DNA from 2 places in the Thermanaerosceptrum fracticalcis genome. Region 1 is predicted to be linked to the other one. Evidence: a T-box and tRNA genes for the amino acid it is inferred to sense, from the RefSeq annotation. Region 1 holds a T-box; the other holds one or more tRNA genes.
The links. The T-box of region 1 lies ahead of tyrS (tyrosine--tRNA ligase). A T-box ahead of a tRNA ligase gene usually reads a tRNA of that ligase, here a tRNA-Tyr.
Positions count from the first base shown of each region.

Region 2: it has a tRNA-Tyr gene. The T-box ahead of tyrS (tyrosine--tRNA ligase) is inferred to sense a tRNA for this amino acid. The anticodon was not compared.

Region 1 covers NZ_CP045798.1:3,553,239-3,558,740, reverse strand. Annotated here, with positions in the region: gene dltD (D-alanyl-lipoteichoic acid biosynthesis protein DltD) at 1-862, opposite strand, end outside; gene dltC (D-alanine--poly(phosphoribitol) ligase subunit 2) at 866-1,096, opposite strand; gene BR63_RS18020 (hypothetical protein) at 1,182-1,364, opposite strand; gene BR63_RS18015 (M23 family metallopeptidase) at 1,436-2,359, opposite strand; T-box leader at 2,486-2,690, shown strand; gene tyrS (tyrosine--tRNA ligase) at 2,739-3,965, shown strand; gene ligD (non-homologous end-joining DNA ligase) at 4,042-4,956, opposite strand; gene BR63_RS17995 (ATP-dependent DNA ligase) at 5,106-5,502, shown strand, end outside.
Region 2 covers NZ_CP045798.1:2,913,290-2,918,791, reverse strand. Annotated here, with positions in the region: gene rpmG (50S ribosomal protein L33) at 1-36, opposite strand, end outside; gene tuf (elongation factor Tu) at 203-1,393, opposite strand; tRNA gene BR63_RS14795 (tRNA-Met) at 1,848-1,924, opposite strand; tRNA gene BR63_RS14790 (tRNA-Thr) at 1,937-2,012, opposite strand; tRNA gene BR63_RS14785 (tRNA-Met) at 2,023-2,098, opposite strand; tRNA gene BR63_RS14780 (tRNA-Tyr) at 2,125-2,210, opposite strand; tRNA gene BR63_RS14775 (tRNA-Thr) at 2,223-2,298, opposite strand; gene sigH (RNA polymerase sporulation sigma factor SigH) at 2,368-3,012, opposite strand; gene BR63_RS14765 (NYN domain-containing protein) at 3,236-3,748, opposite strand; gene rlmB (23S rRNA (guanosine(2251)-2'-O)-methyltransferase RlmB) at 3,752-4,495, opposite strand; gene thyX (FAD-dependent thymidylate synthase) at 4,520-5,260, opposite strand; gene BR63_RS14750 (Mini-ribonuclease 3) at 5,280-5,502, opposite strand, start outside.

The sequences.
Region 1 (5,502 bases):
GGGCATAGCCCTTAAGGCTCTCCAATTTTCCTTGAAAATGCCGGCGGAAATAATCATCATTAATTCCAAAATCATTATTACTGCAGGCCTGTGCTCCTTCAGCTTCCGCTTTCTTTAGAAGCTCTGGCCAGAATGAACCTGTAACAGTCCTGGGCCCCTCCCTCTCTTCTCCTCTGCTAAGTAAAAGATAAGCAGAACGAAACTCATCTGTCTTTTCTAAAATAAAGAGCTTGAGATAGGCCAGGGATTTGACCAGCTGTTTAAGGACAGGATGAAGATACCCGGGTTCCGCCGCTTCTTTCAAGAGAGTCCCCAGCACCAGGGATTTCCTTGCTTCCGCAAACTCCAGCAGTCTTTGCGCCCCCGCCTTTCTGATCTCATCCTCCAATTCCTCATCTAAAACAAACCTGTAGGCATAAAGGGGTGAAAAATTTCCCCGGAAATAGGACTCAGGGATGCCTTCTCGCTCAAACCATTGAGGTGAGAGGATAAAGACAAGTTTTTTCCCTTCCAGGGATCGGCCTAATGCGGCAAAATTAAGAAAATGGATGATACTTTGGCTACCGCCGCGCCCTACCAGAAAAGGCTGAAAACCTGAGGGTTTATGAGCAAAAATACTGGAAGGGTGATAGTGATCAAAGATGGTTAATTCTGAAGAGCCATAGACAGGCAAAAACTCTTCCGAAGCAAGGGCTTTTTTTTGCAAAACCAGTCCTTTCATTTTCACCGGCGGGTAAAGCACCGGGGCCACTTTCTCCACTGAGGCCTTCTCAAGAAAGGCGGGTATGGCGAGACTTAAGCCAATAAGAAAAATAACAAAAAGGCTTAAGGCCAGGAAAAGGGGGCCAAAACGAGGCTTCATGATTTAGCGCCTTTCCTCAATAAATTTAATTATTTTATGGGGAGTGGCCCACATTTCCCGGTCTATCTCACTAATGGGAATAGCCATATGCAATTCTTCCTCAATGGCCACCAGGAGCTGTACTGTACCAAAAGAGTCCAGCAGTCCTGTTTCATAAAGTTCAACATCCGGATTTTCACGTATCTCTTCACTGCCGCAGACCTGACAGAGGATATCCAGAATTTTCTCTCTCATCACACGTAACCTCCGCTTTGCATATAGAAAAAAAACAGTCCATCGGATACTAGTTTACCAGATAGACTGCGGAAAGCAAATCAGTTTATTCACCGGGATAGTACTGGAAATACCCGTAATATTCCCCCAGCCTGCTCTTACATTCCCCGGGCATTTCTTTTTTAGGCGGGATCCGTCTCCTGCCGGGGAAAAATTCCCTGGCTATCTCCAGGTCCCTGGCTTCTATCAGCAACCTCCCGGGAGGCCTAAACGTCGGCTCCTTTTTCATGAGAAACCACTCTCCTTTTTCGTGGTATGTCCATATTTTACCCGGGGCAGAAAGAAATAATTATTTTTTTATTATTTTATCCATTCCAGGGGGTCACTCTCCAGCAAACGCCAGGGGTTCGTAAAAACGGGGCCTATGCTGATTGTCCAGTGGAGATGGGGACCTGTGGAAAAACCTGTGGACCCGATTTCCCCAATAATATCCCCTTTTTCCACCAGCTGGCCTTCCTTCACCAGCAGGCGGTCCAGATGGGAGTAAGCGCTGAAGATATCCATCCCGTGGTCGATGATGATGGTATTTCCTGTAAGATGGAGGGGCATAGAGAGAGTAACCATACCCCTGTTGGTGGCTTTCACAGGGGTCCCTTTTCTCGCTGCGATATCTATACCGGCATGCCTTCCGGATTCCACATTGTTTATGTAGCGAATAACACCATACTCTGTAGAAATACGTCCTTCCACAGGCTGTAAGAATTTTCCCTGCCATAAGGGCTCGGGGGCGGAAACGGATTTGGCCTTCTCAATAAAGGCGCTGTCCTCTTTCCAGAGCTTCTCATTCCTTATGGCCTGCTGTTGCCTGGTTACTTTTAAGTTTTGGGTAAGAAATTTTTTGGGGAGAACGGTAATCATTTCCCTTTTCTCCCAGACAACCTGCCCTTTTCTGGAAATACTAATATATAGAAAATATTTTCCTGCTGCCGTACGGTAATTCACAGCCGCCAGGGCTACCTGTCCTCTTTTATAATGGGTAAACCCGGGTGGATTCTGTAACAGGCCTGTCGAAAGGGCAATGTGATCGTCCCTGTTTACGTTCTCCACGTAGATGACAAGATAATCCCCTGGACACACTTCCAACGTAGAGAGGCGCAAGACCGGAGTCAGTTCCCGGTTTCCTTCCCTCTTCTTTCCCATAGTTTCTATGTAGCTGCCACTGTAGTTTGTCAAAAATACTGTCACCAGGATAATCAGACACAGTACTATTGCTTTTCTCCCCAATTCCCACCCCACCTTTGAAGGAAACATATCTTTTTGAGGTCTGATATATATACTTATGCTAAAATTAAATAAACCTTGACACAAGCAATTTATGTATATTAATTTATAAGATAAGGAAATGCTAATAGAAAAACTGTGAAGGAACCCAGTAGCCCGTTATGGTGACAACACAGAGAGCAGGCTGGTTGGTGCAAAGCTTGCCGGACATAATGGCGTGAATTACATTCCGGAGTTTCAGCAGAAAGTGCTTGCGGCTGTCACCCGTTATCGTGACTTGAGGCATCGTTAAGATGTAAAGTAAGGTGGTACCACGGGTCTTCTCGTCCTTATAGGATGAAGGACTCTTTTTTTATGACTAGTGATAGAAGGAGTGGAACAAATGGCTAACGTTTACGACATTCTGAGGGAAAGAGGATATATCGAACAGGCAACCCATGAAGAAGAAATCAGGGAACTCCTGGAGAAAGAAACAGTCACCTTTTATATCGGTTTTGACCCTACGGCCGACAGCCTTCATGTGGGTCATTTTATCCAGGTCATGGTGATGATGCATATGCAAAGGGCCGGTCACAGGCCCATCGCCATCATCGGCGGCGGCACAGCTATGGTGGGAGACCCTTCGGGCAAAACAGACATGCGTAAAATGCTGACCAGAGAACTGATTGAAGAAAACGCTCAATCCTTTAAAAAACAGTTTTCCCGCTTTATCGATTTTGGTCCGGGAAAAGCCCTCATGGTCAACAATGCCGACTGGCTCATGAATCTTAATTATATTGAATTCCTGCGCGATATCGGCAAACACTTCTCCGTCAATAGAATGCTTTCAGCTGAATGTTTTAAAAACAGGTTGGAAAGAGGTTTATCCTTCCTGGAATTCAACTACATGCTGATGCAGGCCTACGACTTCCTGGAACTTTATAAGAGGTACAATTGCAAGCTGCAGATGGGCGGCAATGACCAGTGGTCCAACATTATCGCAGGAGTAGAACTCATCCGGCGAGCTGAAGGAGGTTCAGCTTATGGTCTCACCTTCAAACTCCTGACTACCAGTGAAGGTAAAAAAATGGGAAAAACAGAAAGCGGCGCCATCTGGCTCGATCCTGCCAAAACTTCCCCTTATGATTTCTATCAATACTGGCGTAATGTCGATGACAGGGATGTCAAAAACTGCCTGGCCTTATTGACCTTCTTACCCATGGAAGAAGTAAACAGGCTGGGTTCCCTCCAGGATGCTGAAATTAACCGGGCCAAAGAAGTACTGGCTTATGAAGTCACGAAGCTGGTACATGGCGAGGAAGAAGCGGAAAAAGCCCAAAAAGCCGCCAGAGCCCTCTTTGGCAGCGGCGGTGATGCTGCTTCCATACCCTGTACAGAAATCCCTCAAGCCAGGTTTACGGGAGGGATGGATATCCTCACCCTCTTAATGGAAACTGGACTGGCTCCTTCCAAAAGCGAAGGCAGGCGCCTGATCCAGCAGGGTGGTCTGACTGTAAACGAGAACAAGATTGATGATTTCAATCTTGTCATTAACCTTGATGATTTTGCTGACGGTAAACTAATGCTAAGAAAAGGGAAAAAAGTCTATCACCAGGTCAAATTAGTTTAAAGAATGTTTGATGAAAAGCACCAGTTACGCCACTGGTGCTTTAGTCATTTCTAAAAAACTTTTTAGTCTCCTTGCTTTATACCCTCGTTAGTTCTGCCCCCTTGATAAAAACCAGGATTTCATCCAGGCCCTGGTTCATTTTTTCCGTAGTTACAAAGCGGAAAAGGTCTCCTTTCAATTTCAGCCTTTCCGGTACTGTCCGTATAGTAAAGTCCGCCGGAGTGATTTCCTTTTCCACCTCCGCCCACTCCAGGGGAGTAGAAACCGTAGCCCCGGGTTTTGCCCTTACGGAATAAGGTGCCGGCAAGGTTCTACCCCGCCACAACTGGAGATAATCAAAATAGAGATGTTTCCCCCGCTTCTTCACCATCCGTTCAAGGGTGACCTTGCGGGGATTTTTTTCCGCTATGTAACGGGCAATAAAGGTATTGATGAGCCGGGCTTCCTCATAAGTATACCTGGGCTCAATAGGTATATAGACCTGAAGACCAGTGGCCCCGGAGGTCTTAATGACGCTAAAGAGGCCCAGGGAATCGATAACTTCCCTGGATTTGAGGGCTATTTCTCTCACCAGGTCAAAATTATCCGTATCCATAGGGTCCAGGTCCAGGGTAAGCTCTGTGGGATAGTCGGGTTTAACATACTGGTCGAAGGGGACGTGTATTTCCAGAGAAGCCAGGTTGGCCACCCAGACCAGGGTAGCGATGTCGTTTAAGAGTATCCAGTTCTTATCAGAATAAAAGGCTCGCTCCATCCATTCCGGGGCAAAAGGGGGAATCTCTTTCTGATAAAAGGATTTACCATCAATACCGTCAGGAAATCTGATCATGGTCAAGAGGCGGTTTTGTGTATAGGCCAAAAGATAGGGAGAGACACTTATTAAATAATGAATGTAATCGAGTTTCGTGATACCCGATTCCGGCCACAAGATCTTATGAGGGTTGGAAATAGTGAGTTCTTTGCCCTCGATAGTGATTTGCATGCTCTCCATTTTTCTTCCTCCATGGTGGAAAATTTAAATCCCAAAGAGCAGTCCTTAGCTTACACCTAGTATCCCCCTGGAATCTATCCGTGGTATACATATACTTTCTTCCTTACTCCAAACGTTTTTCCAACTATGAAAAAACACAGGAGGCCGATATGCAGTTACAACCCATTATCCCCTTTGAGCCAATGATAACGGAGCAAATCCCCCGGGGAGAACAATGGATTGCACAGGTTAAGTGGGATGGCGTCCGGGTTCTTACTTATTTCGACGGCCAGGAGGTCCGGCTTTTCAACCGGAAACGAAACGAACGAACCATGCAATTCCCTGAGTTTGTTGAGATTAAACGCTACTTAAAAGCCTCATCAGTTATTCTTGATGGCGAAATCATCGCTCTCCATAACGGGAAGCCCTCTTTTCATGAGGTCATGAGACGGGACGGAATTAGAAAACCGGAAAATGTGGAGAAAGCGCGTAAGGAAACACCTGTAACCTATATGCTCTTTGATGTGGTGTATTACAACGGGGTATGGGTCAAAGACCAGTCATTAC
Region 2 (5,502 bases), 640 kb from region 1:
GCACTCAGTACAAGCTAAAGTAATTGCTACCCGCATGCTCGCCACCTCCCACTGAAAAAACCCATATTACGGGTATTTTGTCCATAACATTACTTAATTTATCACAACAGGTATTTGGTGTCAATAGAAAGACTCTGGCAAGGCTAGTGGAACATTAGAACAAAAAAAGCAGGAGACTAGTCCTGCTTTTATAGCTTCCTAGTTACTCTATAATGCTAGCTACAACACCGGCGCCTACTGTACGACCGCCTTCACGAATAGCGAAACGCAATCCTTCTTCAATAGCAATAGGCGTGATGAGCTCGATGGTCATCTTGATGTTGTCGCCAGGCATACACATTTCTACACCTTCAGGAAGGGTTGCTACACCGGTTACGTCAGTGGTTCTGAAGTAGAACTGGGGTCTGTAACCGTTGAAGAAGGGAGTATGACGACCACCTTCTTCCTTGGTCAGTACGTATACTTCAGCGGTAAACTTGGTATGAGGTTTGATGGAACCAGGCTTCGCCAGTACCTGACCACGCTCGATTTCTTTCTTGTCCACACCACGCAAGAGACAACCAATGTTGTCACCGGCCTGGGCTTGATCCAGGAGCTTACGGAACATCTCTACACCAGTTACTACGGTCTTCTTGGGTTCTTCTGTCAGACCTACGATTTGTACTTCTTCACCAACTTTGATGGTTCCACGTTCTACACGGCCGGTAGCAACTGTACCACGTCCGGTGATGGAGAATACGTCTTCTACGGGCATCAAGAAGGGCTTGTCAACGTCCCGCTGGGGAGTAGGAATGTATTCGTCTACGGCCTTCATGAGATCCAGAATGTTTTGCGCCCAGGGTCCAGTAGGATCTTCCAGAGCTTTTAAGCCGGAACCACGGATGATGGGAATTTCATCACCGGGGAATTCGTACTGGTTCAAAAGGTCACGAATTTCCATTTCTACCAGCTCTAAGAGTTCTTCGTCATCTACCATGTCAACTTTGTTAAGCCATACAACGATGTAGGGCACACCTACCTGACGGGCTAAGAGAATGTGCTCCCGGGTCTGGGGCATAGGACCGTCAGCGGCGGATACAACCAGGATGGCACCGTCCATCTGGGCAGCACCGGTGATCATGTTCTTTACATAGTCAGCATGGCCGGGGCAGTCTACGTGGGCGTAGTGCCGGTTCGCTGTTTCATATTCAACGTGGGCTGTGGAAATGGTGATACCACGGGCTTTTTCTTCAGGAGCTTTGTCGATTTGGTCGAAGGCTACGGCCTGGGACAAACCTTGCTTGGCTAAAACGTAGGTGATAGCGGCAGTGGTAGTGGTTTTACCGTGGTCCACGTGGCCGATGGTACCAATGTTAACGTGGGGTTTGGTTCTTTCAAATTTTGCCTTTGCCATATGTACTTTCCTCCTTAAATGCCTAATTTCTCTTTTATGTAATCTTAAGCATTATCGCCCCTTCTGCTCATCATATTCTACAATATTTACAGGCATCTGTCAAATATATACATTTTGGCAGACTGCGATTGCAGTCTGCAGTTGCTAGTTATCAGTTACTAGTTACTAGTAGGCCTGAACTATCGTGCGATTTTGATAAAATCTACCATCCTGGAATTATTAATCAGAATGAAGGTTTTGCCACAAACGTTCCCTATCGGAGCATAGCGAAACATTCCCGAAAGGAACTTTAGTTTGTTCTATGCGAAGATCGGGATACGTGGTGGCAAGCCTGAATAAATAATTTCCTTCTTCTACCGGTGCTGTTAACAGCAAGAGTGTCTAATAACTAAGAACTAGTAACTAGTAACTGCAAACAATAAAACCCTCACACATGAGGGTTTTTGTTTGTAATTGGTGGCGGCGCAGGGATTCGAACCCCGGACACTGCGGGTATGAACCGCATGCTCTAGCCAACTGAGCTACGCCGCCCGATATTTATAATGGAGCTGACGACCGGGATTGAACCGGTGACCTTATCCTTACCAAGGATACGCTCTACCTACTGAGCTACGCCAGCTTAATTCACATGGTTGCGGGAGAAGGATTTGAACCTTCGACCTTCGGGTTATGAGCCCGACGAGCTACCAGCTGCTCCATCCCGCGATATTTATGTTAATTGATTTTTAGAGTGGTGGAGAGAGAAGGATTCGAACCTTCGAAGGCAGTGCCAGCAGATTTACAGTCTGCCCCCTTTGGCCAGCTCGGGAATCTCTCCACGTGATTAAAATGGAGCCGACGATGGGACTCGAACCCGCAACCTGCTGATTACAAGTCAGCTGCTCTGCCAATTGAGCTACGTCGGCGTGACTGACAAAACTCATTATATAATATTCAGGCGTGCCAGGTCAAGGTGTTTTTGCTGGTATTTTTTGTTATTGATCTCTTTTCTCCAAATATCTTTCCAGCTTTCTTTTAACACGCTGCAGGGCATTATCAATGGATTTTACGTGACGTTCAAGTTCTACGGCTATCTCCTGATAGGACTTTCCGTCCAAATATGACATGAGAACCTGCCACTCCAAGGAACTCAGGATTTCTCCCATCTTTTCCTCAATATCGTCAAATTCTTCCCTGCTGATTATTAATTCCTCAGGGTCAGTTATTTTAGACCCCGATATAACATCCAGCAAAGTGCGGTCAGAATCTTCATCATAGATAGGTTTATTTAAAGAAACATAAGAGTTTAGAGGAATATGCTTCTGACGCGTGGCTGTTTTAATGGCCGTAATTATCTGGCGCGTGATACATAATTCAGCAAAAGCACGAAAAGAAGAAAGTTTGTCATAGCGAAAATCGCGAATAGCTTTATACAAACCAATCATGCCTTCCTGGATAATGTCCTCGCGGTCGGCACCGATAAGAAAATAGGAACGAGCCTTGGCTCTAACAAAATTTTTGTATTTATGAATAAGAAATTCCAGAGCCTCATTATCACCGTCTTTTGCTAACTCAACCACATGCTCATCTTCTAAAACATCCAACGAGTCGACCAGTTCGCGCCGTGCGCCCAAGCTCATCCACTATCGCCTCCATCTATGAATGTAAAGGTTCTGGAAAAAAACAATTTTTCCGGACCCTGTCCGGAAGAAGGCTTATATAAATAATATTTATAAACTTGCTTATATTTAAGCAAGCTAAAATATAGCCAATATTTTTAATGTTGCAAAGGGACGCAAACTTGTCTATTTTACAGGATAATTATAACTGACACCTCATCATAACGTCAAGGCATTGTTCCCCTCAGTACTGACCGCGGCGCCATTTCTCCAGTGTTTTCCTAATATTTTCCGGCAGATGATGATTAAGCCTGGTTATATCCTTTTTAGTATATTCTAGCTGGTTCATGGTTTGACTTAAAGTGTTTTTTATTTCCTGCAGCAATTCCCTGGAGGTAAGCCGGAAGGCTCCCCGCTGCAGGATGAGGCTTTGCTCTATCCAGTCGGAAGTTGCTACAAAGACTTTCGCATTACGGCTCAAGCTCCCCACAATTTTTTCAATGAACATATCGGCCGTCTCACCTTCCCGGGTATAAACAACCTCTACCCCGTGGTAGCTCTCCCGTCTTTCTATACCCCCTTTCACCTGGTGAGCATCGAAAACAACAACGATCATGATATTTGTACAGCCATGATAGTTAATTAATGTCTCTATTAGTTTTATGCGGGCATGTTCAAAACTTTCCTCTTTTAACCTGTGTAATTCGGGCCAGGAATTTATAATATTATAACCGTCCACAACCAAATATTCTACCACCGTTTACTTACCTCGTGCCGCTCTTCTCTGTCGTATAATTTCATAAAGAATAACTGAGGTAGCCACAGAGACATTGAGGGAATTGATGCGTCCCAGCATGGGAATACTCACAAGGAAGTCACACTTTTCTTTTACCAGTTTACCTAACCCCTTACCCTCACTGCCCATCACTACCACCAAGGGCCCTGACAAATCGGCCTCAAAATGAAGTGTTTTTGCTCCCGAATCAGTTCCCACAATCCAGCATCCCTGTTCTTTAAGCTTCTCCATGGTCTGAGCAAGATTGGTGACACGAGCAACAGGTACATATTCTATAGCTCCCGCCGAAGCCTTAGCCACTCCTGCCGTAAGGGGTACTGCGCGATGTTTGGGGATAACCACACCGTGGACCCCGGCTGCATCAGCAGTGCGTAAAATAGCACCAAAGTTATGGGGATCTTCTATCCCATCTAACATCAAAAGGAGGGGAACTTCCTCTTTACGACGGGCTTCCAGAAGTATCTCATCCAATTCCACATAATCTTTAGGGGCAGCATACGCAATAATCCCCTGGTGGTTTTCGCCCTGGGACATGTTATCCAGCTGTTTTTTATCGACAAATTGTATGAGTACCTTTTGCTCCCTGGCTAAAGCCATGATTTCTTTAATTGACCCTACATTAGAACCTTCGGCAATGAGAATCTTGTTAACGCTTCTCCGTGCTCTTAAGGCTTCTAACACCGGGTTCCTGCCGAATAACAATTCCATGCCCCCACACCTTTCTCTAGTCACTTATAGATGAGCGAATTTATATTTTACTTCTTTTTGTTTACCACAAGTCATTTTGCCTTCAGGACAAGGTCCTTCCAGACACCCCGGACCGGCATTTTTAAAAATATTGGGCGCCGCCGCTTTAGCCAGTTTTAACATGCGTGTGGACAGTTCCCGTATTTCCCACTGAGCCCGGTTACAGCAGCGCAGGGAAAAAAAATGCAGAAGCTCCCTGGCATTCATGGTTACCAGCATCTTGGTTTCCGCTGCATTCGGCAACACAAACCTGGCATCTTCCTGACTCTGTTCCCCCTGCTCACCCAGGGCTTTATTCCAAAAATCATACCATTTTTGAATCGTAGCCATCTGTTCATGAAAAATCCGCAGATATTCCTCACCTAAAGCCTCTATACGAGGAGGAACGATATAATCAAAAACACCATCTTCATTACCGGCTGAGTGTTCACCCACATAACGCTGGGACTGGACACTAAAGCTGGCAATCCTGTGGCGAGTGATTTGTGCCAAAAGACTGCGGGAGACTCCTTCAATAGCAAAGGTAAAACTGGCATGTTCCACAGGCGAAAGATGCCCTAGCTTCATAAGTTTTTCAATAAAAGGGCCTTGATCTTTCTCCTGGATACCCGACTCTAGTTTGTCCACATCCACAGCAGAATAACATAACTTTGCCCCCATGGCTATAATCTCTTCCGGTGCCGGTGTATGGCGCACCAAACGCACCTGCATATTCTTCCTGCCCATAATCTCCTCCACTTATACATTAAGAATTCCCTTCATTCAAAAGGTGCCCCAGCAGTTCGGTAATTCTTTCCTCCCTTTCCAGAAGGAACAGGTATCCCAACAGGGTTTCAAATCCTGTACTTAAACGATATTCAGTGACCTGGGCGTTTTTCGGCACATGCCCTGATTTAGCATTACGCCCTCTCCTGGCCACATCTTTCTCCTCATCACTTAAGAGACCGTCCAGTTTTTGTAAAAAATGA